2 regions of the Arthrobacter sp. D3-16 genome follow, and region 2 is predicted to be linked to the other one. Evidence: riboswitches for the same ligand, from Rfam matches in the RefSeq annotation. Region 2 holds a riboswitch; the other holds the start of a gene.
What was found. Region 2 has a riboswitch for glycine ahead of gcvP (aminomethyl-transferring glycine dehydrogenase). Riboswitches for the same ligand answer to the same signal wherever they lie in the genome.
Positions count from the first base shown of each region.

Region 1: linked by a shared signal. The riboswitch ahead of gcvP (aminomethyl-transferring glycine dehydrogenase) and the one ahead of gcvP (aminomethyl-transferring glycine dehydrogenase) in region 2 are both predicted to bind glycine.

Region 1 is NZ_CP096437.1:3,270,681-3,285,988, reverse strand. It holds gene M1D32_RS15350 (APC family permease) at 1-643, opposite strand, end outside; gene M1D32_RS15345 (agmatine deiminase family protein) at 640-1,665, opposite strand; gene M1D32_RS15340 (nitrilase-related carbon-nitrogen hydrolase) at 1,722-2,750, opposite strand; gene M1D32_RS15335 (Dps family protein) at 2,964-3,440, shown strand; gene M1D32_RS15330 (MFS transporter) at 3,549-5,117, opposite strand; gene M1D32_RS15325 (TetR/AcrR family transcriptional regulator) at 5,184-5,723, shown strand; glycine riboswitch at 5,814-5,912, shown strand; gene gcvP (aminomethyl-transferring glycine dehydrogenase) at 6,094-8,982, shown strand; gene gcvT (glycine cleavage system aminomethyltransferase GcvT) at 8,993-10,153, shown strand; gene M1D32_RS15310 (L-serine ammonia-lyase) at 10,193-11,620, shown strand; gene M1D32_RS15305 (TspO/MBR family protein) at 11,654-12,199, opposite strand; gene M1D32_RS15300 (lipid II:glycine glycyltransferase FemX) at 12,394-13,467, shown strand; gene M1D32_RS15295 (peptidoglycan bridge formation glycyltransferase FemA/FemB family protein) at 13,573-14,889, shown strand; gene M1D32_RS15290 (threonine/serine exporter family protein) at 14,927-15,308, shown strand, end outside.
Region 2 is NZ_CP096437.1:3,503,936-3,519,243, forward strand. It holds gene gcvT (glycine cleavage system aminomethyltransferase GcvT) at 18-1,184, opposite strand; gene gcvP (aminomethyl-transferring glycine dehydrogenase) at 1,194-4,046, opposite strand; glycine riboswitch at 4,099-4,206, opposite strand; glycine riboswitch at 4,208-4,305, opposite strand; gene M1D32_RS16405 (hypothetical protein) at 4,440-4,751, opposite strand; gene M1D32_RS16410 (DUF427 domain-containing protein) at 4,874-5,158, shown strand; gene M1D32_RS16415 (DUF3846 domain-containing protein) at 5,249-5,593, opposite strand; gene M1D32_RS16420 (hypothetical protein) at 5,707-6,147, shown strand; gene M1D32_RS16425 (GOLPH3/VPS74 family protein) at 6,113-6,886, opposite strand; gene M1D32_RS16430 (RidA family protein) at 7,018-7,416, opposite strand; gene M1D32_RS16435 (serine hydrolase) at 7,548-9,185, opposite strand; gene M1D32_RS16440 (hypothetical protein) at 9,374-9,691, shown strand; gene M1D32_RS16445 (IclR family transcriptional regulator) at 9,843-10,631, shown strand; gene M1D32_RS16450 (glycerate kinase) at 10,656-11,627, opposite strand; gene M1D32_RS16455 (2-hydroxyacid dehydrogenase) at 11,624-12,613, opposite strand; gene M1D32_RS16460 (beta/alpha barrel domain-containing protein) at 12,616-13,602, opposite strand; gene M1D32_RS16465 (CaiB/BaiF CoA transferase family protein) at 13,599-14,849, opposite strand; gene M1D32_RS16470 (GntP family permease) at 14,846-15,308, opposite strand, start outside.

The DNA.
Region 1 (15,308 bases), 230 kb from region 2:
TGGCCGTTTCGGAGCTGGACCAGTTGGCGAACGCCATGGCCACGAACAGGCCAAGGACCAGCAGCTGGAACCCCACCAGGCCGTACTGCACCAGCTTGGTGGTATGCAGTCCGCGGTAGCTGACCCAGACGGCCAGCGCAACAAACACGAGGCAAGTCAGCACGTTAAGGGCTTTGTTGGCTGCCAGGTCTGCCAGTTCAGGCGTCCCGGTGAGCTGCGAGAGGAACAGGTAGAAGAAGTCAACGGCGACGCCGGCCAGGTTGGACAATACGATGATATTTGCCGCGAGGAGCCCCCAGCCGCCCATCCACCCGACCCAGGGGCCAAATGCCTTGGTCACCCACGTGAAGGTGGTGCCGCTGTCCGGGGAGTCGGCGTTGAGTTCCCGGTAGGCGAGCGAGACCAGGATCATGGGGATGAACCCGATGAGGAAGATGACCGGCAGCTGGAGTCCGGCCTCGTTGACGGTGGGGCCCAGTGCGCTGGTCAGCGTATAGGCCGGTGCGATGGTGGAGATGCCAAGGACGACGACGGCGAGAAGTCCCAGCTGCCCGCCCTTCAGGCCCTTTGGGGTTATTCCGTGGGCAGTACCGGGAGCATGCCCGCCGGCGGCGGGAGTGCCGGTTCGGATGGTTTCTGTCATGACACCACTTTCTGGGAAGCAGCAGGCTGCTGTTGGGTGATGCAGTGGATACCCCCGCCGCGGGCAAACAGCTCACGTGCGTCAATGGCGACGATACGCCGCCCGGGGTAGGCCTCGGCCAAGATCTGCAGGGCCTTGTCGTCCTGGGGGTCGTTGAAGCTGCAGGCGATCACTCCGCCGTTGACCGCCACGTGGTTGATGTAGCTGTAGTCCACGAAGCCTTCCTCATCCCGGAGTGTTTCGGGCGCGGGGACTTCGATGATGTTCCAATGGCGGCCGGCGGCGTCCGTGGTGCCGCGCAGGAAGTCGATAATTTCCCGGCAGACCTCGAAGTCCGGATGCTCGGGATTCTCCTGGGAATGGACCAGCAGCGTACCGGGCGAGGGGATGGCGGCCACGATGTCCACGTGGCCGCGGGTGCCGAAACGCTCCAAATCCCGGGTGAGGCCGCGAGGCAGCCACACCACATGGGTGGCACCGATCGTGCGCGCCAGCTCCAGCTCCACGTCGGCCCGGCTGATGCCGGGATTGCGCCCCGGATCCAGCTGGACTGTTTCCGTAACGAGGACAGTTCCCTGGCCGTCCACCTGGATGCCGCCACCCTCGTTCACCAGCGCCGAGACGATGTGCTGTGCCCCTGACCGGCCGGCCACCTCTCCGGCGACCAGTGCATCTTTGTCCCACTGCGCCCAGTCCTGTCCGCCCCAGCCGTTGAACACCCAATCCACCGCGCCAAGGTTTCCCTCGCCATTTAAGACAAAAGTGGGGCCGATGTCGCGCATCCACGCATCATTCAACGGGGCTGCAAGTAGCTCAATGTCGGGGGAGAGGTAGGCAGCGGCCGTTTCGACGTCGTCGGGATCCACCACCATGGTGACCGGCTGGAATTCGACGGCGGCGTTCGCCACCGCAGCCCAGGTGGACCTGGCCGCGTGGGCAGCCTCGGCCGACTCGCCAAGGGTGTAGCCGCCGGCGGGAAACGCCATCCAGAGCCGCTCCTGCGGGGCTGTTTCGGCAGGCATCCGCCACTGCTCGGCCTGCATCAGGGCCCCTGCGTCCTGCTGCGCCACGGGGGCGGTCACGAGCACACCTCCGCGAACCCGCGCTCGCCGCCGATGGATTCATTCGGGCGGACGGGCTCGGTGAGGCGGCCGTAGGTGTCCGGGCGCCGCGTTGCCAGGAAGGGGAACAGGGTCAGCCAGTCCTTCCGCTGGTCCAGGTCCAGGTCGGCCACGAGGACGGCGGACGCGTCGCGGGGTGCCTGGGCAAGGATCCGCCCGTAGGGGTCGGAGATGAAGGACGAACCGTAGAAGTTCAGGGTGCCTTCGCTGCCCCAGCGGTTGGGCGCGATCATAAACAGCCCGTTGGCGATGCCGTTCCCTACAATTACCTGCTGCCAGAGCGGCTGGGTGTCAAAATCGGGGTGGTCCGGTTCGGAGCCGATGGCCGTGGGGTAGACCAGGATTTCGGCACCGCCCAGCGAGTACAGCCGGGCCACTTCAGGAAACCATTCGTCCCAGCAGGTGGGCATACCCAGGCGGGCACCGGCGAGTTCGGCAGGGGCATGCACCTCGTAGGCGTCAGCCGCTGCCGGGCCCTGGCGGAAGAACTTGTCCTCGTAGTACCCGGCGGTGACGGGGATGTGGAGTTTGTGGGTCCGCGCCAGGAGTTCGCCCTCCGGCGAGACCAGGATGGCCGTGTTCAAGCCCAGCCCGTCGTCCTGTCCGTCAGGGTCTTCGGCCCGCTGGTACAGCGACGCGTGGACCGATACCCCTTGGCGGCGGGCAGCCTCTGCGGCGAAGCGGAAGGTTGGCCCCGTTAGCAGGTCTTCGGCGATGTCCGAGGGCCGGGGACGGGTTGTCCCCTCTGCAGGGTCGTTGTGCGGCAGCGTGTCCGCCGGATAACGCGAAAGCGTCAGCTCCGGCAGGAAAACCACAGAGGCTCCCAATGCAGCGGCCTGGCTGATGCCCTCGTTGAGTTCGGCCTCGACAGCGGCGCTGTCGGCTTGCCACCGGTGCTGGACCACGCCAACGCGCAGGGCCTTCCGGCTGGACGGCGATGTCCGGGCCAAGGAGGCGGGTGCGTCGAGGCAGGAAATTTCAATCATGTTTGCTACTCCAGTGAGACGATGGTCACTAAATGAATGACGTTCATTTAGTATGCGGTTCCATCCGTCCCGATGCAAGGGGAAATATGAATCGCGTTCGTTTATGTCGGAAAAAAGGAATTAGTAAGCTCACTGAGAAATTTCCCGGCGGTACCGTCTCTGCCCGTGCGGGGCTGATAGCGTCGGGATTACTGGACCAATCGAGGAGGACGCATGAAAGCTTCACCGACACTGACCAACAACCTGCAGGCTGTGCTGACAGACCTGATCGAGCTGCACCTCCAGGGCAAGCAGGCCCACTGGAACATCGTGGGAACGAACTTCCGTGACCTGCACCTGCAGTTGGACGAAATCATTGACGCCGCCCGCCAGTTTGCCGACGATACCGCCGAGCGGATGCGCGCGCTGCACGCCCTTCCGGACGGACGCAGCTCCACTGTGGCAGAGTCCACCAGTCTCGCTCCGTTTCCTGAAGGCCTGATCAGTACCAAGGACGCCATCGAGCGGATTGTCGCAGCCCTGGAAGCTGCCGTGGGCACCATGCGCAAGGTCCATGACGAAGTAGACGAGGAAGACCCCACGTCGGCTGACCTGCTCCACGAGTTCATCGCCAAGTTCGAGCAGTTCGCCTGGATGGTGAACGCCGAAACCATGAAGCCGACGGCGAGCGTCACGGCGCCTGACGCTTAGCCAGCAGGGCATCACGCACGGCCTTTCAGCGCCCGGCCCGGACACGAAGTCCGGAGCCGGGCGCTGTTTTTATGCCTGCCCGCGCGAGCCCCTATGCAGTCTGCGCCCCTACTGCGCCTTGGGCACCTTTCGGAGCACGACGGCGGCCAGGACTGCCGCCGTCGCCATCAGCACCAGCCCGATCGCCGCGGTGACGTGCACGCCGGAGTCGAAAGCGGAGCCAGCGGCATGGCGGACGGCGTCCGCCAAGGGTGCCGGCAGCCCGGCTGCAAGTTCCATGGCCCCGGCCAGGGTTTCGCTGGCATGCGCACTGCCCTGGCCTGCGGCCTCGACCGCCGCGGCAGGAAGCTGCAGGTTCTGCTGGTAGGAGGCGGTCAGGATGGAGCCCAGGACGGCAGTTCCCAGCAGGGCGCCCACCTCATAGCCTGTCTCCGAGATCGCGGAGGCCGCCCCCGATTTTTCCGCCGGGACGCTGCCAAGGATGAGGTCATTGGAGATGGTTTCGGCCGTTCCCACGCCCAGGGCCAGGACCAGCAGGGCAGCGAGCAGCAGTGCCGGCCCGTCGGCGTGGCTGCCGAACGTCACCATGCTGTAGCCTGCGGCGCTCATGGCCAAACCGGCGCCCACCACGAAACCCGGCCGGACCTTCCGCACTACCGGCACCACCGCAAGGCCCGCCACAACGGTTGCCACCAGCGCCGGAATCATTGCCATTCCCGCAGCGGAAGGCGACATGCCCTCAAGGAGCTGGAGGTGCTGCGCCAGGAAGAGGATGAAGCCGTTGAAGGAGAACAGGGCCAGGACGTTTGCCGTGATGGCCATGCTGAACACCCGGTTGCGGAACAGGGACATGTCCAGCAGCGGGCTCTTCAGCCGCTGCTGCCGCCGGACAAAAGTGGCGCCCATTGCCAGGCCGAAAGCCAGGCTGCCCAGGGCCAGCGGTCCGGCACCTTCGGTGGCGAACTCCTTGATGCCGTAGACCACCGGAACCATGGTGAGCAGCGAGAGCAGGATGCTCGGCGCATCCACCCGACCAGGTGTTGGGTCCTTGGACTCCGGGATGAAGGCGGGTCCGAAGGCCAGCAGGGGCAGCATGATGGGCACGGCCACCAGGAGTACTGCTCCCCACCAGAACTGCTCAACGAGCCACCCGCCAAAAATTGGGCCCAGGGCGGCACCGCCGGAAAACCCGGCCGCCCAGATGGCAATGGCCAGCCGCCGGCGGTTGGGATCAACAAAAATGTTGCGGATCAGGGAGAGCGTTGAGGGCATCAGCATGGCGCCGAAGAAACCCAGGGACGCGCGGCCGGCAATCAGCCAGCCGGCGCTGGGAGCGAAGGCTGTTACTGCTGACACGGCTGCAAAGCCAATGCTGCCGATGATCAGGAGCCGGCGGCGTCCAATCCGGTCGCCCAGGCTCCCCATGGCCACGAGTAATCCTGCCAGCACCAGCGGATAGGCATCCACAATCCACAGCAGCTCCACCCCCGAGGTGCCCAGTGCGCCCGCGATGGCGGGCAGCGCGAAGGTCAGGGCGGTATTGTCCACGGCCACGAGGAGGACCGGGAACATCAGCAGCCCGAGTGCAAGCCAGTCGCGCCACGTGCCCCGTGCGGGATCCGGGACGGTCGGGGCAGTGCGGGTACGTGCTTGCTGGGAGGCGGCGGACGGTGTCATGAGATAACTGTACCGTCCGGACGGTATAGTTAAGAAATTGTCTGCCGGAGATGCATGATGGGAGGCATGCCCCGAAAACCCGTAGCGCGAGATGCAGTCCTCGATGCCTTTGAAGAGCTCCTGATCGATGTGGGAGAGAGGGCCGCCACGCTGGATGCGGTGGCAAAGCGGGCCGGTGTGTCCAAGGGCGGCCTGCTGTACCACTTCCCCAACAAGGAAGCGCTGATCACCGCAACCTTGGAGCGGTTGGACCGCCTGGCAGGAGAAGACCTCGCCGCCATGGCCGCCGCGCCCGAGGGGGCCGCGGCCTACTTCATCCGGTCATCCCTCTGGTCCGATACCCCGATGGACCGTTCTTTTGTCGCCGTGACGCGGCTCGCCGAGGTGGCCCACGAGGATGCCCGCCGCCGCTTCGCAGTCATCCAGCAGCAATGGCTGGACCTGATCGGCAAGGACGTGGGAGCGGCGATGGCAAAGGCCGTCCTGTATATGGGGGACGGGCTGTACTTCAACGCCATGTGGGAGAGCGGGCCGTCCGGAAACGCCGGCGACAGGCAGGCGGAGGTCGAAGAACTCCTGGCCGCCGTCGAGAGGCTGAGGGGCTAGCCGGTATTTGCTCCTGAGCCCGCGGCATAGGAGAATTAGTGCATGTGTGGGCCGTAAACGGCCACCAGGAAAACCCAAATGAATAGCCTTTGATCTGCGGCGGGAGAGTTCTGCCAGAAGGTACAAGCAGGCGCCGTAGGAGCAATACCTCCCCAGGAATCTCACAGGCCCATGTACCGCCGCGGCGAGGCAACTCTGGAAAGTAGCAGGCTGTCCGCCTGGCATCCGGTTCCCCCGGATACCCGGACTGCTGTGCTCACCGACGGTGCAAGCGGGGCCAGCGGATGCAGGCAACGCGGAAACTCTCAGGTCCAATACAGAGCGGGGAGGAACCCGAATCGATGCGGCGTACCCTGATGCCGCCTTAGCTATGGAGTTCCCCGTGACTGTATCTCCGGCCCCCGCCTCTCCGGCTATTGCCGCCCCGGCTGCTGCCACCTTCGTTGACCGGCATATCGGCGCCCGCCGCGAGGCCGACGTGGACACGATGCTCAAGGCAGTGGGCTACGACACCGTGGACGCACTGGTGGATACCGCCGTCCCCAAGGACATCCGCCAGGACTCCGCGCTGGAACTGACGGCCGCGCTGAGCGAGGTGGAGGCGCTCGCCGAGCTCCGCAAACTTGCCGGCAAAAACAAGACGGCCGTGCAGATGATCGGCCAGGGCTACTACGACACCTTCACGCCGCCGGTGATCCGGCGCAATATCCTCGAGGGTCCGGCCTGGTACACCGCGTACACCCCGTACCAGCCCGAGATTTCCCAGGGCCGGCTCGAGGCGCTGCTGAACTTCCAGACCATGGTCCAGGACCTGGTGGGCCTGCCCATCGCCAACGCCTCGTTGCTTGATGAAGCCACGGCGGTGGCCGAGGCCGTGCTGATGATGCGCCGGGCGAACAAAAACAAAGAGGTGCGCGACGGCAAGACAGTGCTGGACGCCGATTGCCTGCCGCAGACCATCGCCATCGTGAGGGGCCGCGCCGAGGCACTCGGCTTCGAGGTTGAGGTGGCGGACCTCTCCACAGGATTGCCCGACGGCGCCATCAACGGGGTGGTCCTGCAGCAGCCCGGGGCTTCCGGCCGGGTGTTTGACCACAGCGCGGTGATCGCCGACGCCAAGGAGCGCGGCGCCCTGGTAACCGTTGCGGCCGACCTGCTCGCGCTGACCCTCATCACGCCTCCGGGTGAGCAGGGCGCGGACATCGCCGTCGGCTCGGCACAGCGCTTCGGCGTCCCGCTGTTCTATGGCGGCCCGCACGCCGCCTACATGGCAGTGCAGAAAGGCCTGGAGCGCTCCATGCCCGGCAGGCTGGTGGGAGTTTCCAAAGACTCGGCAGGAACTCCGGCCTACCGCCTTGCCCTGCAGACCCGTGAGCAGCACATCCGCCGCGAGAAGGCCACCTCCAACATCTGCACGGCGCAGGCCCTGCTGGCCATCGTGGCCTCGATGTACGCCGTCTACCACGGACCCGAGGGGCTGAAGGCGATTGCGCAGTCCGCACACGCTCATGCCAGGACCCTGGCCGCTTCGCTCAAGGCCGCCGGCCTTGAGGTAGTGCACACCAGCTTCTTCGACACCGTCACGGTCTCCGTTCCCGGCAAGGCGGCGGGCATCATCGCCGCAGCAGAGGCCAAGGGCATCAACCTGCGCAGCATCGACGCGGACACGCTGGGCTTCTCCACTGATGAAACCACAACCCCGGAAATTGTCGACGGCGTCCTGGCCGCCTTTGGCGCCGGGCTGGCTGAGGTGACGGACGGGTTCGGCCTGGATGCCGCCGTCGAGCGCTCCTCCGACTTCCTGCAGCACCCGGTGTTCAACACCCACCGCTCCGAGACCCAGCTGCTGCGCTACATCCGCCGTCTCTCCGACCGGGACCTGGCGCTGGACCGCACCATGATCCCGCTGGGTTCCTGCACCATGAAGCTGAACGCCACGGCCGAGATGGAAGCCATCTCCTGGCCCGAGTTCGCCTCGATCCACCCGTTCGCTCCGGACTCCCAAACTGAAGGCTGGCGGGAACTGATCGCGGACCTGGAAGCGCAGCTGACCGAGATCACCGGGTACGACCAGGTGTCCATCCAGCCCAACGCCGGTTCCCAGGGCGAGCTCGCCGGCCTGCTGGCGATCCGCGGCTACCACCACTCGCGCGGTGACCAGCAGCGCAACGTCTGCCTGATCCCGGCGTCGGCGCACGGCACCAACGCCGCCTCGGCTGTCCTCGCCGGCATGAAGGTGGTTGTGGTGGCCACCGCCGCCGACGGCACCATTGACCACGCCGACCTGTACGCCAAGATCGAGGCCAACAAGGACGCGCTGTCCTGCATCATGATCACCTACCCGTCAACGCACGGGGTGTACGACGCCGACGTGCGGGAAGTCTGCGATGCCATCCACGCCGCCGGCGGCCAGGTCTACATTGACGGCGCCAACCTGAACGCCCTCGTCGGGTTGGCACAGCCCGGCCAGTTCGGCGGCGACGTCTCGCACCTGAACCTGCACAAGACCTTCTGCATCCCGCACGGCGGCGGCGGCCCCGGCGTCGGACCGGTGGCTGCGAAGGCGCACCTCGCGCCCTTTATGCCCGGCAACGCTGCCACCTGGACCGAAGGCAACGACGTCCCCATCTCCGCCTCCAAGTACGGTTCCGCCGGCGTGCTCCCCATCTCCTGGGCGTACGTGAAGCTCATGGGCGGCCAGGGCCTGACGGAGGCCACGAAGTCCGCCCTGCTCGCTGCCAACTACATCGCTGCCCGCCTGAACGACTTCTTTCCGGTCCTGTACACCGGAGAAGGCGGGCTGGTGGCCCACGAGTGCATCCTGGACCTGCGCGAGGTCACGGCCAGGACCGGTGTCACCGCCGAGGATGTGGCCAAGCGCCTTATCGACTACGGCTTCCACGCCCCCACCCTGGCCTTCCCCGTTGCGGGCACCCTGATGGTGGAGCCCACGGAATCCGAGGACCTCGGCGAGATCGACCGCTTCATTGAGGCCATGATTTCCATCCGCGCAGAAATCGACCAGGTGGCGCAGGGTGACTTCACCGTTGCTGACAGCCCGCTGCGCAACGCTCCCCACACCGCCGCGGCTGCCATCAGCAGTGACTGGGACCGCGCCTACCCGCGCGAGCAGGCCGTGTTCCCGGTGAAGTCCTTGAAGCAGGACAAGTACTTCCCGCCGGTGGGCCGCATCGACGGCGCGGCCGGCGACCGGAACCTGATCTGCTCCTGCCCGCCGCTTTCCGAGTTCGAGAACTAAGGCCGGCGCCATGACCGAAAAGTACACAGCCCTCTACGACGAGCACAAGAAACTGGGCGCATCCTTCACCGACTTCGGCGGCTGGCAGATGCCCCTGAAGTACAGCTCCGAACTGGCGGAGCACCACGCGGTGCGCAACGCCGCAGGCCTCTTTGACCTCTCCCACATGGGCGAGGTCTGGGTTACCGGAGCGGACGCCGCCGCGTTCCTGGACTACGCCCTGGTGGGAAAGATTTCCGCCATGCCCGTGGGAAAGGCAAAGTACTCGCTGATCTGTGACGAGGACGGCGGCATCATCGACGACCTCATCACGTACCGACGCACTGCAGGTGAGGGCACCTCAGGAGGCGGCAGCGACGCTTTCCTGGTGGTCCCCAACGCAGGCAACGCCGGGGTTGTTGCCACTGCCCTTGCCGAGCGGGCTGCCGGCTTCGACGTCAGCGTCGAAGACGCTTCCGCCACCACCTCGCTGATCGCCGTCCAGGGCCCCAATGCGCAGGAGCTGCTGCTGCGCCTGGTCCCGGCCGCTCAGCATGAACTCGTGACGGAGCTGAAGTACTACGCCGCCGTGGTGGTTCCCGTCCTGGTGGGCGGCGCCGGACGGGACCTCCTGCTCGCCCGCACCGGCTACACCGGCGAGGACGGGTTTGAAATTTTTGTGTCCAACGACGACGCCGCTGGCCTTTGGCAGGCACTCGTCGCCATCGCGGATGAAGGGGAGCTGACTCCCGCCGGCCTCGCCTCCCGCGATTCGCTCCGTCTCGAAGCAGGCATGCCGCTGTACGGCAATGAGCTGTCCCTGCAGGGGGACCCCTTCGCCGCAAGCCTGGGACCCGTCGTCGCGCTTTCCAAGGAAGGCGACTTCGTGGGCAAGGCCGCGCTGGCCGCCAAAAAGGAAGCCGGGGTTGGCAGAACGTCCGGCCGCAGGCTGGTCGGCCTCAAGGGCCTGGGCCGCCGCGCCGGCCGCGCCCACTACCCGGTGCTCAAGGACGGCAACGTCGTTGGCGAAGTCACCTCCGGCCAGCCAAGCCCCACCCTGGGCTACCCGATCGCCCTGGCCTACGTCGACGTCGACTTCACCGAAGTCGGCACCGCCCTGGAGGTTGATCTCCGCGGCAAGGCAGAGCCGTTCGAAGTAGTCGACCTGCCGTTCTACAAACGCACCAGGTAGCTCCGCTGGCCCGACCAGAACTTAGTTAGGAACACGCGCATGGCTGTTGGTGTCTTTGATCTTTTTTCCATCGGAATCGGGCCTTCAAGTTCGCATACTGTGGGGCCGATGCGGGCGGCCGCCGTATTCGCGGAGGAGCTGAAATCCTCCGGCGCCCTGGACCGTGTGGCATCGCTGCGGGTGGACCTCTACGGGTCGCTCGCGGCGACGGGCCATGGCCACGGCACCATGACTGCGATCCTGCTGGGGCTGGAGGGGTTTCATCCGGAGTTGATCCTGCCGGACGAGGTGGAGGAACGCCTGGCCGCGATCGCGGAGACTGGAATCCTGCAGCTGGCCGGTGCGGTGCCCCTGCCGTATGGGGTGAAGGACATGGTGCTGCGGCCGCTGACCATCCTGCCGCGGCATACCAACGGCATGACGTTCACCATCTTTGATGCGGAGGACGAGATCCTCCACACCGCCACGTTCTTTTCCGTGGGCGGTGGGTTCATCGTCCGCGAGGGCGAGGAGGATGCCGCGCAGCAGGAGCTGGAGGAGTCCAAGAAGGAACTGCCGTTGCCTTTCCGGACGGCTGCAGAGCTGCTGGGGCGCTGCCAGTCCAAGGGGCTGTCGATTGGCGACATCATGCTGGTCAACGAGAAGGCGTCCCGCTCCGAGGAAGAAATCCGGAAGGGACTGCTGCACATCTGGTCCGTCATGGAGGAATGTGTGCAGACGAGCCTCAAGCGTGAGGGCGTGCTGCCGGGCGGGCTGAAGGTCCGCCGTCGTGCCCCTGACTGGTACGACCGGCTCAAGAAGGAAAGTTCCCGGCCTGACAGTGAAGGCCAGGATGAGGACTTCCACGACCCGAAGTATTGGCAGGAGTGGGTTAACTTGATCGCCCTTGCTGTGAATGAGGAGAACGCGTCCGGCGGGCGGGTGGTCACCGCGCCCACGAACGGGGCTGCCGGGATCATCCCTGCGGTGCTGTATTACGCGCTGCATTTCGCGCCGGGGATGGAGAACGCCAGCCAGGAGGACCGCGACGACGTGGTGGTGAAGTTCCTGCTCGCTGCCGGCGCCGTCGGGGTGCTGTACAAGGAGCAGGCGTCCATTTCGGGGGCTGAGGTGGGCTGCCAGGGTGAGGTGGGGTCGGCGTCGTCGATGGCTGCCGCCGGCCTGGCCGAGGTGATGGGCGGGACCCCGGCGCAGGTGGAGAACGCCGCGGAGATCGCGATGGAGCACAACCTGGGCCTGACCTGTGATCCGATCGGCGGGCTGGTGCAGGTGCCCTGCATCGAACGCAACGCGATCGCTGCAGCGAAGGCCATCAACGCCGCGAAGATGGCGCTCTGGGGTGACGGCTCGCACCGGGTCTCCCTCGATGAGGTCATTGTGACCATGCGCGAGACCGGCAAGGACATGAGCTCCAAATACAAGGAAACGGCGATGGGCGGCCTCGCCGTCAACGTCGCCGTCTGCTGACGGTGACTGGCCCCGCCGACGTGACGTGCGCCGTCAGTTATGGATGGCAGCCCACCCGTTGAGCGTGGCTGCGAACACGAGCCAGGTGATGTACGGCAGCAGGAGCAGCCCGGCGGTCCGGCTGATGGGTCCGAAGTACAGCACTGTCACCGAGACGGCGGCGATGAGGGCGAGGATGATGACCAGCGCCAACCACAGCGCAGCCGACCCAATGGCTGGATAAAGACCGAAAAATACCGGGGTCCAGGCCAGGTTCAGCGCCAGCTGGGCTGCGTAGGCAGCCAGGGCGCGCCTGCTGCCTGGTGACTGTTTCCGCCATACCAGCCAGGCTGCAACCGCCATCGCCGTGTACAGGATGGTCCAGACAGGCCCGAAGACAGTGTTGGGCGGTGACCACGGGGCCTTGTCCGCGGCGGTGTACCACCCGTCCACGTTGCCCGCGGTGGCAAGGGCACCCAGCCCGGCGACGAGGAAGGACGTGGCAAGGAACACCAGCAAGGCCACGATCTGCCTGCCAAGCCCCGGCCGTTCAACAGGTCTGTCCTGCTGGGGCCTCAACTGTTCGGGATGCGGCTGCATGCTTCAACCCTCGCCACAACGCATTCCCGAGTCAAGGCAGCGGGGTTTTGGCATCTCCGGCAGCGCCGGCAGGAGGGCTTCGGCCCGCCGCGCTGGAAAGCCCCCGCCCCGCCAGGCTTTAGACTTGAGGTTGCATGTCCGCACGCAGCCACGAGTACAGAACCGCGCACAACCCCTGATTGGACACGGCCCCCTTGCGAGAATTCACCGCACGTTTTGCCACAGCCGAGGAAATTGAAAACTGGGACAAGCACGTCACGGCCAACCCGAACGGCGGCAACATGCTGCAGTCCGCGGCATACGCGTCGGTAAAGAACGGCACTGGCTGGAAGGTCATGTTCCTGGTGCTGGAAAGCTCCGGCACCGCCAGCTACAACCTGGTGCTTGAAAAGAAGTTCCCGGTGCTTGGCAGGCTCTGGTACCTCATCAAGGGCCCCGACCTCGCCGACGCCAGGGACCTGAAGCCGGCCCTTCAAGCCTGCGCGGACTTTGCCCGTGCCAGGAAGCTCAACGTCTTCACCATCAAGATCGAACCGGACATCGTGGACGCGGCCGATGCCCAGGCGCAGCTGGCTGAGGCCGGCCTGGTCAGGGCCCCCAATATCCAGTCCAACGACTCCACCGCCCTGCTGGACATCTCGGCACCGGAGGAAGAGGTCTTCAAGGCCATCTCTTCCCGGGCACGCAACGCCATCCGACGCGCGGAGCGGGAAGGCTGCGAAGTGCTCCGGAAGGAACACGGCCCGGAAACCTACCGCGCACTCTACGATCTGATGGCGGACACCGTCAGCGCCAAGGGTTCCATGCCCCTGCGCAGCTATGAGTACTACGCCGCGTTCTGGGACGAGTTCTGCAACCGCGGACAGGGCAACTTCTTCTTCGTTTACGAGGACGGCAAACCCAGCGTTGGTGCGTTCGTGATCAACTACGGAGCCAAAGCCACCTACAAGGACGGCGGTTCCACCCAGAACCGCAAGCAGTACGGCGACTCGCACCTGGTCCAGTGGGCAGCCATCCGCCGCATGCAGGAATTGGGTTGCACCGAGTACGACTTCTGCGGCACGCCGCCCTCCGCCCGGATCAAGGACAAGAGCCACAACCTGTACGGCATGGGCATGTTCAAGACCAGCTTCACCAAAACGGTCACTGATTTCGTAGGGTGCCACGACTACGTCCTGGCTCCCCTCAAGCACCGCTTGTGGGTCAAAGGCGCCGAAAGGGTCTTCCGCCGGATCGAAACAGCCCGGACCGGCCAGCAGTTCTACTGACCTGAAACGCCCGGACCAGCCCCTGCACCGGCTGGCCGGACCCCTGCCCGTCATTGCCCTGCGCCTGCCACTGCCAGGACGCACAACAGCGAATGAGGAAATCCCTTGAATCCAGTCACCACCGGCACCGATCTTGACTTTGCCCTCCTCAGCGACGCAGACTTCGAGGCCTACGCCCTGAAGCACCCGCAAAACAGCTTTCTCCAGTCCGTTGACTTCGCGACATTCCAGCGCGCCCGCGGCCAGCAGGTGGAGCTGTTTGGCGTACGCCGCAACGGCGAACTGGTGGCGGCCGGGAAACTGAATTACACCACCACCCGCCTGGGCTACACAGTGTGCGAGTGCGCCAAGGGACCGCTGATGGACTACACGGACACCGATCTGGTGCGCGCCGTCGTCGGACTCCTCCGCCAACGCGCCGCCGAACGCAAAGCCGCCGAGCTGAAGATTTCGCCCAACCTCAAGTACATCGCCCGCGACGCCGACGGCGCCGAACACCCCGAAGTTGAGGACAACCGGGAGCTGGTGGCCCGGCTTTCGGAACTGGGGTTCCAGCACCAGGGCCTGGACATGAACTTCGTCAACGTGAACTGGATGTTCATCAAAAGCCTGGCCGGCGTAAGCGACGCCGAAGAGCTCATCATGGGCACCAGCTATCGGACCCGCAAGGCCATCCGAAAAGCCGAGAAAAACGGCGTCTTCCTGGAACAGGCCACGCTGGAAACCCTTGACGATTTCTACGGTGCCCTGAGCAAGGCCGGGGACGAAAAGGGCTTCGTCTACCGCGAGCGTGCCTATTACGAGCACCTGCTCCGGACCACCTCGGCAGAATTCACCAAGCTCATGATGGCCAAGATCGATATCCCGGCCTACCGGAAATCCATCACCGAGCGGCTGGAGGCGGAATCCGCGACGGCCGCGGAGCTGCGCCGTGAGGTGGAAGAGACCGGGAGCAAGAAAAAGGCGAACCGGCTCAAGGTGGTCCAGGACCTCGTGGACAGCTATGAACGGAGCCTGAAGGACATTGAGCGGTTCCCCGACTCGGTGGGAGTTGCCACCGTGGCAGCGATCCACTTTGTCTGCTACGGGGACGAGGTGGTCTGCGTGATCGGCGGCACGGTGCAGGACTACATTTACTTCAACGGCGCCACCTCCCTGTACTGGGGCATGATGCTCCACGCACTGGAGCACGGGTACCAGCGGTACAACTTCTACGGAACTTTCGGCATCTCCGGCCAGGACGAGGAAGGCCACGGCGGCTATGCGTTCAAAAAGGGCTTCGGGGGAGAGGTGGTCCAGCTGGTGGGTGATTTCGTGATGCCGGTCCGCCCTGCCGTCTTCCGCGCCAACACGCTGGCCCGCGCGGCAGCAGCCGCTGCCCGGACCTTGCTCCGCAGGCTCCCCCTGAAGCGTTCCGCCTGAAATACCAACCAGAGCACCGCACCGGGAGGAGGCAACCATGACTGACCGGCCCGAACGTCCCGGGCGACGGCCGCGCACGGACGGCCTGCCCAAAACAGAGCCGCTGACCCCTGCCCAGGTCCGGCAGAACGCCGCAGCCAAAAAAATGCTGCGGCGCCTGGTCCAGGGTGAAAACCCGCCCACGGCGCCGATGAGCATCGTGGACCGGTTGACGGGGAGTCCCTACGCCAACCCGATGATCCAGGTGGGCGGCGTTGACACCTCTGCCCGCAAGACCCTCGACTTCGCCCTGCACCTGGCCGAAACCATGTTCCGGTACGGAGCCGGTGCGCTCGAGGTGGAAACGAGCATCATCGCCGTCACCGCTGCGCTGGGGCTGAAGAACATCGAAGTGGACATCACCAACCAGTCCGTGGGCA
Region 2 (15,308 bases):
GCAGGGTGACGTTTTGGTTACTTTTGGCGCTTGTAGAACGGCAGCGCTACTACTTCGAAGGGTTCTGCCTTGCCGCGGAGGTCGATGTCCAGGGCGGTGCCGGGTGCTGAGTGTTCGACGTCGACATAGGCCAGGGCGATCGGGTAACCCAGAGTGGGGCTCGGCTGGCCGGAGGTCACCTCACCAACGACTTTTCCGTCCTTGAGGACCGGGTAGTAGCTGCGTCCGGCGCGGCGGCCGAGGCCCTTGAGGCCCACCAGCTTGCGGCCGGAGGTGGAGCCGGCGCCCAACGCCTTGAGCTCCGCCAGCACGGCCTTGCCGATGAAGTCCGACTCCTTCGTGAGCGAAACAACCGGGCCCAGGCCTGCCGCATACGGGTTGACCTCGCGGGAAAGCTCGTTGCCGTAGAGGGGCATGCCGGCTTCCAGGCGGAGCGAGTCGCGGCATGCCAGCCCGGCGGGGATGAGGCCGTGGCCCGCGCCAACTTCGAGCAGGGCGTCCCACAGGCCAGCGGCGTCCTCGTTTGGGATGTAGACCTCGAAGCCGTCCTCGCCGGTGTACCCGGTGCGGGCGAGCAGCAGTTCCTGGACAGTGCCGTTGACGGTAATCCCTACTTCAACGGCCGCGTAGTACTTGAGTCCGGTCACTAGGGAGTGCTGTTCAGCCGGGATGAGCTGGAGCAGGATGGCCTCGGCGTTCGGTCCCTGCACAGCGATCAGGGACGTCTCGGCGGAGACATCGTTCACGGTCACGTCGAAGGAGGCAGCCCGCTCGGCCAGTGCGGCCGCAACTACCGCAGCGTTGCCGGCGTTGGGGACCACCAAGTATTTGGCTGTCCCATCCGCAGCCGCGGGAAGGCGGTAGGTGATGAGGTCGTCGATGATGCCGCCGTCTTCCTGGCAGATCAGCGAGTATTTCGCCTTGCCCACCGCCACCGCGGACAGCTTGCCGGCCAAGGCGTAGTCCAGGAAAGCGCCGGCGTCCGGGCCGGTGACCCAGACTTCGCCCATGTGGGAGAGGTCGAACAGGCCGGCGCTCTGGCGCACCGCGTGGTGCTCGGCCAGTTCGGAGCTGTACTTCAGGGGCATCTGCCAGCCGCCGAAGTCGGTGAACGAGGCGCCGGCAATTTTGTGCTGCTCATACAGCGCTGTGTAGTTCTCAAGCGCGGTGTAATTCTCAGTCATTGCTGATCCTTAGTTCTCGAACTCGGAAAGTGGCGGGCAGGAGCAGACCAGGTTGCGGTCCCCTGCCGCGCCGTCAATACGGCCCACGGGCGGGAAGTACTTGTCCTGCCGCAGCGAAGACACGGGGAAGGCGGCCTGCTCACGCGGGTAGGAACGGTTCCAGTCAGACGAGACGACGGCGGCTGCCGTGTGGGGTGCGTTGCGCAGCGGGGACTTCTCCACGGAGAAGTCGCCATTGGCCACCTGGTCGATTTCCTGGCGGATGGTGATCATGGCTTCAATGAAGCGGTCGATCTCCGCGAGGTCCTCGGACTCCGTGGGCTCCACCATCAGCGTGCCCGCCACCGGGAAGGACAGTGTGGGGGCGTGGAAGCCGAAGTCGATGAGGCGCTTGGCCACATCCTCGGCGGTGATGCCGGTCCTGGCCGTCAGGTCGCGCAGGTCAAGGATGCACTCGTGCGCCACCAGGCCGCTCTCCCCCGTGTAAAGAACCGGGAAGTGCTCATCGAGCCGCGCGGCAACGTAGTTCGCAGCCAGCAGCGCGGACTTGGTGGCTTCGGTCAGGCCCTGGCCGCCCATCAGCTTCACATACGCCCAGGAAATCGGCAGCACGCCGGCCGAACCGAAGCGCGAAGCGGAAATCGCCACCCCGTGACCGGCTTCGTGGGCGGCCTTGTTGGCGTCACCCGGCATAAACGGCGCGAGGTGCGCCTTGGCAGCAACAGGTCCGACGCCGGGTCCGCCGCCGCCGTGCGGGATGCAGAAGGTCTTGTGCAGGTTCAGGTGCGAAACGTCGCCGCCGAACTTGCCCGGCTGCGCCAAGCCCACCAAAGCGTTGAGGTTCGCGCCGTCAACGTACACCTGGCCGCCGGCGGCGTGGACGGCATCGCACACCTCGCGCACATCCGAGTCGTACACCCCGTGCGTTGACGGGTAGGTGATCATGATGGCCGAGAGGACGTCCTTGTGGGCCTCGATCTTGGCCTGCAGGTCGGCGTGGTCGATGGTGCCGTCAGCGGCGGTGGCCACAACTACAACCTTCATGCCGGCGAGGACGGCGGAGGCGGCGTTGGTGCCATGCGCCGAAGCAGGAATGAGGCAGACGTTGCGCTGCTGGTCGCCGCGGGAGTGGTGGTAGCCGCGGATCGCCAGCAGGCCGGCAAGCTCGCCCTGGGAACCGGCGTTGGGCTGGATGGACACCTGGTCGTACCCGGTTATCTCCGCGAGATCAGCTTCCAGGCCGGCAATGAGTTCGCGCCAACCGGCTGTCTGGGAATCCGGAGCAAAGGGGTGGATCGAGGCGAACTCGGGCCAGGAGATGGCTTCCATCTCGGCCGTGGCGTTCAGCTTCATGGTGCAGGAACCCAGCGGGATCATGGTGCGGTCCAGCGCCAGGTCCCGGTCCGAGAGGCGGCGGATGTAGCGCAGCAGCTGGGTCTCGGAGCGGTGGGTGTTGAACACCGGGTGCTGCAGGTAGGTGGAGGTGCGCAGCACCGACGCGGGCAGCTCGAAGCCGGAAGCTTCCACAACGGGACCGGCACCAAAGGCGACGACAACCGCCGAGAGGACCTCCGGCGTCGTGGTCTCATCGACTGACACGCCAACTGTGTCCGCATCGATGAGGCGCAGGTTGATGCCGCGGGCTTCGGCTGCAGTGATCACCTTGGCAGCCTTGCCGGGCACGCGGACGGTGAGGGTGTCGAAGAAGGTGTCGGATACCAGTTCACGGCCGGCGATCTTCAGCGTGGTGGCCAGGGCGCGGGTGTTGTTGTGGACGGTCTCGGCGATCGCCTTAAGGCCGTCGGGACCGTGGTACACGGCATAGAAAGACGAGACGATGGCGAGCAGTGCCTGTGCGGTGCAGATGTTGGAGGTGGCCTTCTCGCGGCGGATGTGCTGCTCGCGGGTCTGCAGGGCCAGGCGGTAGGCGGGGACACCGGCGTCGTCCTTGGAAACGCCCACGATGCGGCCGGGAAGGGTGCGTTCCATGCCCTGGCGGACGGCCATGTACGCGGCGTGCGGTCCCCCAAAGAACAACGGCACGCCAAAGCGCTGGGTGGAGCCGACGGCGATGTCCGCGCCCTGCTCGCCCGGCGGAGTGATGAGGGTGAGGGCCAGGAGGTCGGCGGCGACGGTGACCAGGGCGCCGCGGTCCTTGGCCTCCGCGATGACGGCGGACTGGTCCCAGACCCGGCCGGAGACGCCGGGCTGCTGGAGAACGACGCCGTTGATGTCGCCGTCGGGCAGTCCGTTGGTGAGGTCGGCGATCTCCACCTCGAAGCCGAGGGCCTCCGCGCGGCCCAGCACGATGGCGATGGTCTGCGGGAGGAGGTCGGCGTCGAGGACGGTCTTGCCGTCCTTGGAAGTCTTGGATTTGTTGGCGCGGCGCATCAGCAGCACGGCTTCGGCGACGGCGGTGGCTTCGTCCAGGAGAGAGGCGTTGGCCACCGGGAGGGCAGTGAGATCCTGGACCATGGTCTGGAAGTTCAGGAGTGCCTCGAGCCGGCCCTGGGAAATTTCCGGCTGGTACGGGGTGTAGGCGGTGTACCAGGCGGGGGCTTCAAGGATGTTGCGGCGGATCACCGGCGGGGTCACGGTGTCGTAGTAGCCCTGGCCGATCATCTGAACGGCCATCTTGTTTTTGCCGGCAAGCTTGCGGAGCTCGGCGAGGACCTCGACTTCGCTGAGGGCACTCTCGAGGGTGAGGGGCTTGTCCTGGCGGATGGAATCGGGGACCGCACTGTCGACGAGGCCATCGACACTGTCGTAGCCGACGGCCTTGAGCATGGTGTCGATGTCGGACTGGCGGCGCGCGCCGATATGGCGGTCTGCGAAGGTGGTGGGGGACGACGGAACCGTCATGAGAGGAACTCCATAATTCAGGTGGTGCCGAGACACCACGTTGATTCGGGTTCCTCCCCGCTCTGTATTGGACCTGAGAGTTTTGCGTTGCCCTGCTGTTCAGCGGGGCGCCACTTGCACCGTCGGTGAGCCCGGTTGCCCGGACTGCTTTCCAGAGTTGCCTTGCCGCGGCGGTACGTGGGCCTGAGAGATTCCTGGGGAGGATTTGCTCCTACGGCGCCTGCTGAACGTACCGGCAGGACTCTCCCGCCGCAGATCATAAGCACGTGCCACTGGTGGGTGACACGGCTCACACCATACCGGGTTGCTGGGCGGGATGCAAAACGGGGGGCATTTTCAGGCGGGCTTACGACGGCGGGAGGTGCCGGCGTCGCGCACTCACCGAACTGCGGGTCAGGGCTTCCTGGGGCCGGCTTTTGTGCCGATCCGGTACCCGGCCCAGAATGCCAGGACGAGCAAACCGACGACGGCGATTGCCAGGCCTGCCTGCGCCCCTGGCGTAACGAAGGCCAAGCCGCTTCCGCTGAAGGGCTCGTTGCTCAGCGGCGCGTAGGCGAACCAGCCAAAGCTGACATTTTGGCTGTTGCTCCACGCGACGAAGCACCCCACCAGCACTACGGCGAGGGCCGCTATCGGCAGGACAGCTCCGCGGAAGCGGGCAGGTCTTGGCGTTTTGGCTGCGTCAGGTGTGGTGTTTTCCCCCATGCAGGCGAGTCTAGTGGTGCAGCTGATCGTTACCCCGCCCCCTCCCGGGAACAAGCGCGCACACCATGCCGTTGGGATACCTACGAGCGGCATTGCGGCGGAACCCAACAGAACGGAACCACATGGTCAGGGCTATCTGGAACGGAAAAGTCATCGCCGAATCCACCGATACCGTGGTGGTGGAGGGCAACCATTACTTCCCGCGGGATGCAGTGAATGCGGGCTACCTCAGGGACAGTGACCTCTATTCGGTCTGCCCCTGGAAGGGTAAGGCCGGCTACCACTCGCTGGAAGTGGACGGAAAGCTGAATGTGGACGCGGCCTGGTACTACCCGGAGCCCAAGGCACGCGCCAAGCAGATCGAGGACCGCATCGCGTTCTGGCGCGGTGTGACCATCGAGGCGTAGCAGCGGAAAGCAACGGGCGACGGCGGGACTTCCCGCCGCCGCCCGTTGCTTTTGCCAGGGCCCTCCATCGCGCCCTGCTCACCGCTGCTGCTAAGCGGCCAATGGCATATCGAATAGCTGCTCGGCCAGCCTGATGAGGTGGCGGGGAGCGTCGGTCTCTTCGCCGAGGTTTGTGTGGCCCAGAAACATGGCGGTTCCGTGGATGGTCTCATCGAAATCGATGCCCGCTTCACGGATGAGGACTTCGGCGCGAAGGTTCTCGGCGTACCTGATCCCCTCACTGTCCAGGTAGGCATGCCAGTCGGTGCTGGCGATGCGGCCTACCTCCCCTGCGACCACCCGCTGTAGTGCTGGAAGGTCCAGCTCAACGGTTCTGATGTGGACAGCGTGGGCAAGGCGGGCAGGGACCACTAAGGCCTTGACGGAAGTGTTCATGCTGGTGTCCTTGTTGCTGAAAAGCGAGGTCTAGGCGCCGCGGGGTGGCGCGGGCAGCCGACTGGGCTAGGAGTCCCGCTTCGGCTGCCCGCTGGCATGTTTAGCGCTGGTTTTTGCGCGGCTTTACGAAGTTAATTCCGCTGTTTTCGTTTTTGGCTCTTTTGTCGGCCCTTTTTTCGAGGATCGACTTGCCGGCTTTTTTAGCGGCGCTGCTTTTCGGGGATTTTCCTGACATCGGAATCACGCCTTTCTATGCTTTGCGTTACCCGATACCATACCTACTTTTATTTTTTATGCCAGTCCTCAAAAAACCTGGTCCAGCGGCGATTTGGCAGCCTCGAAGCGAGGCCAAGGAGTTTGACGAGTACGGTTATCTCCTTTTGAGCTTCATGACAGAAGAGCCTCTATTGGTCTTCTTCTGTCAACGATCGCAAGAAAGGCTGGAAAAGCAGCAAATTTGCACTGTCGCTTTTTCATGGCAGCCTTGCCAATTACGTTCCGGCGACAGCCCAGGCAGGCTCAAAGATTTGCCGCTTCTTCCTCAGCCAGCCTGACCATGCGAAGCTCGTCCTCGACCGCGCGCGACGGCCAATAGTCTTTCGACAGCTCGCTTGCCCGGATTCTGTCTGCCTCCGGGAAGAGCTTCGGGAGCAGTCCGGACGCCTGAAGCAGTGCGATCAGCACGATGGTCCTGGCATCGGATGCCTTGGGAACGGGCTTGGCGCCGGGCAGGTTGGGGCCAGGCGCCACCGACGCGGTTGCCCCGCCATCCGTGGTCCCCGCACCAGTTGCCCTGTCCCCGGTTGGCGTGGTATCCGGCACCTCGAGGTTGGACGGTGCACCGCTGAGCGCGGCCTCGATCCTCTTCAGCAGCGCCGCCTCGGGAGCATGGTCCTTCTCCGGGAACCGCACGGCCCGGAACCGGCCCAGGTGCTTTTCACCGACATGCTCCACGATGCCCAGCGACACCAGCCCGTCGTAGACACGCAGCACTTCGGCGCGGCTCTCCAGCACCGACACCCACCACTTGGGAGTGTGGGGCCGGGATTTGCTGCGGATGAGTTCCAGCTCGTGCTGGTAGTCCGTTACCGGGGCCGTGCCCGTGGCCCTGACGCGCTTCCCCTGCAGCTCGATCGCGCCGAGCAGGTCCAGCTCGGCCAATATTGCCCCTGCCACCGTTGTCCTAAGTGCGAACAGCGGCACTTCAGGTTTGCCGTTCTGGTCGTTTGTGGCCAAAAGCAGGAAGGCTTGGGGAAGGGTCAGGTCCAGCGGTCGGGTTGTTTCAGCATCCATAGCATCATGGTGGACCCGTTGGGCAGTCACCACAATGAGGATTTGCAGGCACGGGTGTAACCTTCAACGCCCAGGTGGTGCGCCGGCTGATGATATTAGCTCCTTACGACTGCACGCGGATCGGAAGGCAACTATCCGGGCAGGACCACCGTCGTCTCGATTTCGATGAGCAGGCCGTCGATTGCGAGGCCTGTGACGCCCAGGATCGTCTGGGCGGGATGTTCCGAAGACCCCTGAACTTCCTCGATAGCTGCGGTGATTATTTCGTACTGCGTGGGCTGCAGGGTGTAGATAGTCCGTCGGTAGACGTCCTCCCACGAAGCCCCGATGCTGTCCAGGGCTGTCTTGATGTTGCGCATGGCAGCCTTTGTCTGCTCACCAAGGTCGTCGCCGCCGACGATGGTGAAGTTGGCATCAAGCGCGACCTGGCCCGACAAAAACGCCAGTTTTGCGGCAGGGGCGGTGACAACGTGCGTGAATCCCGGCGCCGCATGAAGGTCTTTGGGGTTCAACAATTTGCGGTCTGACATTGGAAATCCTTCTTTCCATCAGGTGAGTGAACACAGCTTCTCGAAATTAGCCACAGCGCGTTATTGGGGCGTTACAGGCGATCCCCGGAAGGTTCTGACGCCTTGCCGAGCCCCGGTGATCTCAGCCAAGATCACCGGGTAAAGGTCCCCAGCCCCGTCCTGTTGTAGAAGTCCAAGGCGACGCTGGGTGAGGAGCCGCCGTTTGCCTTTGCAAAAATTGCACCGGCCAAACCGTTGCCGTTCTCTCCGATGCTCTCGAAGCTGAATGTATCGCCGTCGAAATGGGTGAGCGGGAAAGTGGTGGGACTGCCCGCCGGCCCCATTCTCATGGCCAATTTCCCGCCCTTTTCGAAGACCACCAACGGGCCATAGTAGGAGTTGTCATAGGTGCCTGTGTAAGCACTGTTTGGGCTCGCAGGAGACGGGTTGGAGGGAATCTTGGTGTAGTCCACCTCAGGCTTGCCGGCCTCGTCCTGTTGCTTGAAGATGCCAGAGATAAAGGTCAGCCAGTCCACGGTGGGCCGCCCGTGCTGGGCTGTGTCCATAAAGTCAGCGTTGATTGCTTCAGGAATCCCTTGCGGGCGGCCGTTGGTCAGGGCCACAATGGCCAGTTGCTCACCGGGAAGCATCGACACGGCGGTGGCTGCGCCGAGGTTGAATGCCCCTGAGTGTCCCAGCTGGACGCGGGCCTGGTCGTCGTAGGAGACGTTCCAGCCCAGCCCGTAGAAGCGGGAGCGGGCAGCAGGAGCCGACGCCGGACCGGAGAAGGCATGGGGAACGTGGGTTGTTTGGAGGGCAGCGGAATCGATAACCGGCTTGCCCTCGTAGGTGCCGTTGCCCAGCTGCAGCCGGAGCCACTGGGCGAGGTCCCGCACGGATGAACTCGCGCCGCCGGCCGGAGCCTCGGCGTCAGGGTCGCGGCGGTATTTCGCTGCCCACTCCTGGTTGTCGAGCGGCACATGGAGCGTGGCCTTGTTTTTGGCTCCCTCATAGTCTGAGTGGCGGTAACTGGATGCGGACATGCCAAGTTTGCGGAACAGGATCTCCTCGGCCAGATCCTCCCAGGCGGTCTTCATCGCGTCCGCTGCGGCCTGGCCAGCCTCGGTGAAACCGAAATTGCTGTAGTTGTAACTCGCCCGGAAGGTATCGAGTGGCTGCTGGTTGAGGTGACTGAGGATATAGGCACGATCAAACCCGAGGTCTTCCAGCAGATCTCCCGAACTCGTCCGCAGTCCACTGCGGTGAGACATCAGGTCAGCGAAGGTTGCATTCCGCGTGACGTAGTCATCGTTGAACGCGAACCTCTTGTTGTGTTTGACAACGGGGTCCGTCCATTTGACGACCTTTTGTCCCACTACCCCTGCCACCACGGTGGAGGCCAGGGGCTTGGAGACGGACGCCACCTGGAACACAGTGTCAGGAGTGATCTGCTCGGGTTTCCCGACTTCCCGGACCCCGAAGCCTTTGGAGTACAGCACTTCGTCCCGGTACACCACGGCCACGGCCATGCCCGGAAGTCCGGTACTTTCCATGGCGTCCTGGATGAACTCGTCAAGCCTTGCCAGGGCATTGTTCACTTTCGCCCGGTCCAGCAGTGGTTCAACCTGTCCGGGCGGGGCAGGGAGCAGCGATCCTGGTGCCGACGGCGCAGGCTGCGCAGCTGTGCCGGCGGGAGCGGACAGGAGGGGGAAAGTGGCTGCACCGGCCATCCCAATTCCGGCCGTCTTCAGCAGCGTACGTCGGTTCGGGAAAAGGGAACCATTATTCATGTCGAATCCTTGATCCTCAGGCGGTGGGCGATTCAGTAGGCCCCAGCCGTCCCGACAGCCTTAATACTGGACCCCGCACTACAAGTCAGGCAATGGAAACGGCGGAAGTTGGGTAGGCCTTGGCACCGTGCCGACCAGCGGGCATAAGCTGATATCAACAGCTCCCTTCCAGCATCCGGGAGGTCATCGTGGCCGCTGAAACCGCCGACGTGGTGGGTCATGACGTCACCACTATCACCTGCGTTTGCGGCAACACCGTCAGCCAGGACGGTTTGATTCAGGCGAATTCAGAGGGCATGCCTGTTTATGCGGAATCCCCTGTCCCCAAAGGCCTGGCTGCCTGGCCAGAGGACGAGGACCTTCATACCCTGTGCCCCAGGTGTGGCCGGGTATACCGTGATGCCGTCATTGAGGAGACAGGGACCGCGCCCGTCGCCTTCCGGGTGGATGTCGCCACCGGCCCCATCGCAGAGGCAATCCAGGTCCACTGGGACCTCAGCCCGTAAGGGCAGGCGACAAGACCCACAGCAAAGGGAAGCGGCCGACGGCGGGAAGCTCCCGCCGTCGTCCGGTTCCGCTGGGCAGCGAGCACTCTCCCCCAAGGCCGCTGGGAGGGGCGAGTGGATTCAGCTGCGGGCAGCGTCTAGCGTGAGTTCCATGGCGTCCGATGCTTCAGCGAATTCCAGCGGCAACCCGCTCCTTGTCCTGGGCAAGATCACATCGATCCTCGACGCGTTCTCACTCGCCAGGCCGGTTCTATCACTGAGTGATATCCGCGAGCACACGGGACTGCCCACGTCGACGGTCCAGCGGCTGGTCACCAACCTGACATCCCAGGGATTCCTTGACCGCGAGGAGGATGCCTACCGCATCGGGATGCGGATGGCCTATTGGGCGGCCCCGGCAACCCGCGGGATGGAAGTTGTGGACATCTTGAGCCCTCTGCTCAAGACCCTGCGCGACACTACAGGCGAAACGACGTGCTTCTTCAAGTCGGAACAGCATTACCGCGTATGTGTGGCTATGGCGGAAACCCGGCATGCCCTTCGACGCGAAATGCACCTGGGCAAAGTCGCACCGCTTCATGCCGGTTCGGCCGGGCGCGTTTTGTTGGCCTGGGATCCGGAGTTGATGGACGCAGTCCTCCGTGATCCTCTGACCCAGATCACGGAGTCCACCATCACCACCTCTGAGGAGCTCGCTGTTGCCGTCAAGCAGACCCGCAGGGATGGGTTTGCCATTACGGTGGGCGAGCGTGAAGACGGGGCTTCGGGTCTTTCAGCCCCGGTCTTTGACTCCGCGGCGGCTTTGGTAGGCGCTGTCACCATCAGCGGTCCCACCCTGCGGATGCCCCTGGAAATCTGCGAAGCGTGGGTGGAGCCCCTGCTCACCACGGCGGAGCACATGACACGACTGATCGGCGGCCGGTTTCCTGGCGAATCCTAAGTCCCGCCAGGAAATTAAGGGGCTCTACCGCGCCGCGATAGCCTTTCCGGCCGCCCGCATTGCAGCAGCATCGGTGGCTACGAGGATTTCGGCGAAGTTCTGCGCGTAGTGTCCCAAATCGTCAGCTACGGATCCTACAACGGCAACTAAGGGAATCGGGCGGCCGGTATTCCGCACCCGTTCAAGGATCGCGGAGATGATTTTCCCTTCCCCGGTCTGCGAATCCAGCCGCCCCTCCCCCACCACTACGGCGGTGGCCGTTTCCAGGTATCCATCAAAGCCGGCAGCGTCCAGCACAGCGTCCGCCCCGGACATCAAACCGGCGCCAAAGTGGGCCCACAATCCACCCGATAAGCCTCCGGCTGCACCCGTTCGCGGCACGCCCGTCGGGTTGCGCGGATATAACGTGGCCAGCTGCTCCAGCCGTTCTTCCAGCAGCTTGACCACGGCTGAATCTGCTCCCTTTTGGGGTCCGAAGACGCGGGCAGCATCCAGAAAGCTGGTGGTGACGTCGGACAGGACAGTGATACGGGCACCCCGAAGACCGCCCCTTTCGGAAATGGCCTGAACAGCACCGGCTCCGCCGTCGGTAGTGGCAGAACCGCCGGCCGCCACCAGGACGTGCGTGGCGCCGTGGCTGACGGCGGCCGCAATAAGGAGCCCCGTCCCGTACGTGCTGGCCGACATGGCGTCAGCCGGGGTGTTGCGGCCGGCGGTAAGGCCGCTCGCCTGGGCAACCTCGACGACGGCGGTACCGTCGGCAGCCAGCCCCAGGACCGCCTGAAGCGGCTCGCCCCAGGAATTAACGACGTCGACAGTCACCGGCGAGGCTCGCAGGCTTTTGCAGAGCGCATCGAAGGTTCCCTCGCCGCCGTCGGCGACAGGCAGTTCGATAGCCCGGAATCCTCCCTCCTCGATGCCTGCGGCAATGGCAGCGGCAACCTCGGCCGCGGAGTAGGTCCCCTTGAAACTGTCCGGGGCTACAAGAATGGTCATGCCGGCACGAGCTGGTTGACCGGGTGGAGCGGCAGCCGGCCCTCGGCGATGGCGATGGCGTTCAGTGCGCTGAGCCTTGCCATTTCGCTTCGGACCCGCACGGTGGCACTGCCGACGTGCGGCAGCAGCACTGTGTTGGGAAGTTCCGCCAGCCCGGGCGCGAGCTGCGGCTCGTCCTCGAACACGTCCAGCCCGGCACCGGCAATAACCCCTGTGCGGAGGGCCGCCACGAGGGCAACCTCATCCACCACCGGCCCGCGGGCAGTGTTGATGAGGATGGAGTCCGGCTTCATCGCTGCCAGAACATCCGCGTCCACCAGATGCCGGGTCTGGTCATTCAGCGGAACGTGGAGTGACAGGAAGTCGCTCTGCTCCACGAGTCCAGCCCAAGGAACCTGCCGCACCTTGCCGGCGAACTCACCCAGCTCCTCATCGCTGACAGAACGCTCCCCTGGCGGCCGCGGCGAGAAGACCACCTCCATCCCAAATCCAAGGGCACGGCGGGCCGTTGCACGGGCAATCCTTCCGAACCCGGCCAGGCCCAGCACGGTGCCGGAGACGTCTCGGCCCAGCAGGAGTTCCGGTTCCCACCCGAGGAAGTGGCCGTCGCGGACCAGCCGGTCGGCCTCCACCACGCGCCGGGCGGAGCCGAGGATGAGCAGCATGGCGATGTCCGCCGTCGCGTCCGTCAGGACTCCCGGCGTATTGCCCACCAGGATGCCGTGCCGGGTAGCGGCGTCCACGTCGATATTGTTGTAGCCGACGGCGTAGTTGGAGATTCCCCTGACCCGGGCGTCGGCGAGAAGCGGTGCGTCGATGACGTCGCGCAGCTGGGTGAGCACGACGTCGAAATCCCCCGAGGCGCATAGCCTCGCCAGCGCTCGGTAGTCAGGCGGCTCGGGCAGGACCGTGACATGGCCGGCGTCGGACAGGAGTTGCAGCCCAGGTTCCGGGATGGCAGTGGTGACAAGGAAGTGGTGGCCCATCGTCAGTTTCCTCCAGTGGCGCAGTCAGGGGCCGCGGAGTCTGCGGGAAGGACCCATTCGAAGGCTTCGGCGCGGGACCGGGCTCCCTGCGCCGCTTTGGAGCGGTTGGGTTCGCCCAGCTCCGCAAGCAGCTTCTCGGACAGGACCACAAGATCCCCGAATTTCTCCGGAGTGAGCCACTCGGGCCGGGTGGCGAAGAGGATGTCCTCGCTGGAGGTGTTGCCGCTTGCGCCGGGGGCGAAGGGGCAGCCGCCCAGACCGCCGAGTGCGCCGTCCACCATCGCGGCACCGGCATGGATGGCGGCGAGGGTGTTGGCTACTCCCAGGCCCCACGTGTCATGGCCGTGATAGACAATCCTCCGGGCCGGAGACTCATCCCGGACCCGTGCGATCAGTCCGGAGACCTGAGCCGGGATGGCCTGGCCCAGGGTGTCGCAGAGGACGATGTCCGTGGTGCCCTCGGCGCGGGGATCGTTGGCGATGGACAGGATCCGTTCCTCCGGAACGTAGCCTTCGAACGGGCAGGTGAAGGACGTGGCGATGCAGAGCTGGATCTGCCCGTTGACGGCCTTGGTGTATTCGATCGCCTGCGGCAGGGCTGCGAGGCTTTCTTCGGTGGTGCGGCCGATGTTCGCCTTGTTGTGCGAGTCCGATGCCGAGAGGCAGTACTGGAAGTTCCGCGCTCCGGCCGCTGAAGCCTTTGCGACGTGGCCCGGGGTTGCAACCCAGATCCAGCATTTTTCCAGTTCCTCGGGCGTGAGGGCCTGAACAACTTCCAGTGTGTTCGCCATGGTGGGGACCAGGTCCGCGCGGGCCATTGATCCGAGTTCGATCGAGGGCACGCCCAGGCGCAGCAGCTCCCGGACCGTTTCCACTTTTCCCCCCGTGGAGAGGAGTTTTCCGGTGAGCTGGAGCCCGTCCCGCAGGGTCACGTCCCGGAGGATGGTGTTGCCCAGCATGGTGGCTAGGCCGTTTTGGTGCTGGTTCATGGCTGGAGTGCCTCCTCGCGGCCGGAGGCCGCACTGATTTCTGCGGGGTCCATGTGGAGGAGTCCGCTGAGGATCTCTTCGGTGTTTTCGCCCAGGTCCGGTCCGAGGTTCCGGATGGGGAGCGACTGGTCGCCGATCACGGGGACGATGCCCGGGAAGCCTACGCCGGGAAGGATCTCTTCGCCGGTGGAAACGTCGAACTTCTGGATCATGTTGCGGGCTTCGTACTGGCTGTCGGTGCTGATGTCCGCGGCCGTGTAGATGGGACCGGCCGGAACACCGGCGGCGTCCAGGGCTGCCAGGGCACCAGCGGCGTCCAGCCCTGCCGTCCACTTTCCAATGGCCTGGTCGAGCTCTTCACGCCGTTCCCACCGGCCGGCGTTGGTCTGCAGGGCCGGGTCGGCTGCAAGGTCTGGCCGTCCGATGGTGTCCATGTACCGCTGGTAAATCGAGTCTCCGTTGCCGGCTACTACAATGCTGGCGCCGTCCTTGCAAACATAGGCGTTGGAGGGCGCGATTCCGTCCATCCGGCCGCCCACGCGCTGGCGGTCAACGCCGTAGGCCTGGTAGTCGGGAATCAGGGATTCCATCATGGAGAACATGGCCTCGTTCAGGGCGACGTCGATGATCCGCTCGGTGAGCGGTGCGGCGCCAGCCGAGTCCCGGCGTCGTGCTTCCCTTTGGTAGAGGCTCATCATGGAGCCGAAGGCGGCGTACAGGCCCGCGATCGAGTCTCCAATGGACACGCCCACCCGGACGGGTGCCCGGTCCGGGTCGCCCACGAGGTTACGGAACCCGCCATAGGCTTCGGCGACGGCGGCAAAACCGGGCCGCTCGGACAGGGGGCCTGTCTGCCCAAAAGCGGAGATGCGGGTGATGATGAGGTCCGGGTTCGCCTGGTTGAGGACGTCGGGACCCAGGCCCCACCGTTCCAGCGTGCCGGGCCTGAAGTTTTCCAGCAGGATGTCCGACTTGGCGGCGAGCGCCAACACTGCCTGTTTGCCTGCCTCGGTCCGGAGGTCCAGCACCACCGACTTCTTGTTGCGGTTGATGGTCCGGTACAGCATGGAGGTATCGCCCTTGTGGAGGCGCCAGTTGCGCAGCTCGTCGCCGGTTCCGGGGCGCTCAACCTTGATGACTTCAGCACCGAAATCGGCGAGCAGCCGGCCCGCGGTGGGGGCAGCAATGTAGTTGCCTAGTTCGAGGACGCGTACCCCATCCAGGGGCGCGATACGTGTCGGTTTCATGGAGTTCTTCTTTCGTTGGCGCGTTTCTTGGCGGGGGTAATGGGCCCGGTCAGAACAGAAGGCTCATGGGCAGGATCAGGAGAATCGCGACCACGGAGGCCACTGAGACGCCGACGGTCACGGATTTCAGTGCCCCGTACGCTCTGCCCCAGCAGTGACTGCAGGAGCCAGAAGGTGTTGCTGGTGACGTGAACCATGAACAGGGATCCTGCGCCGGCGGCCAATGCCAGGAGCACGGGGTCCAGCCCGATGGCAGGAGCGATCGGTGCCAGCAGTCCGGCCGCGGTGATGGCAGAAAGGGTGACGGAGCCGACGGCGATGTGAAGTACGGCGGCGATGGCCCAGACCACCAGGAGCGGGGCAACCGTGCTGGCGGAGAAGAACCCTCCCAGAATGTCTCCAAGACCTGCTGCGGCGACGGTTGCGGCGAGGGATCCGCCGACGCCGGTAAGGATCAGG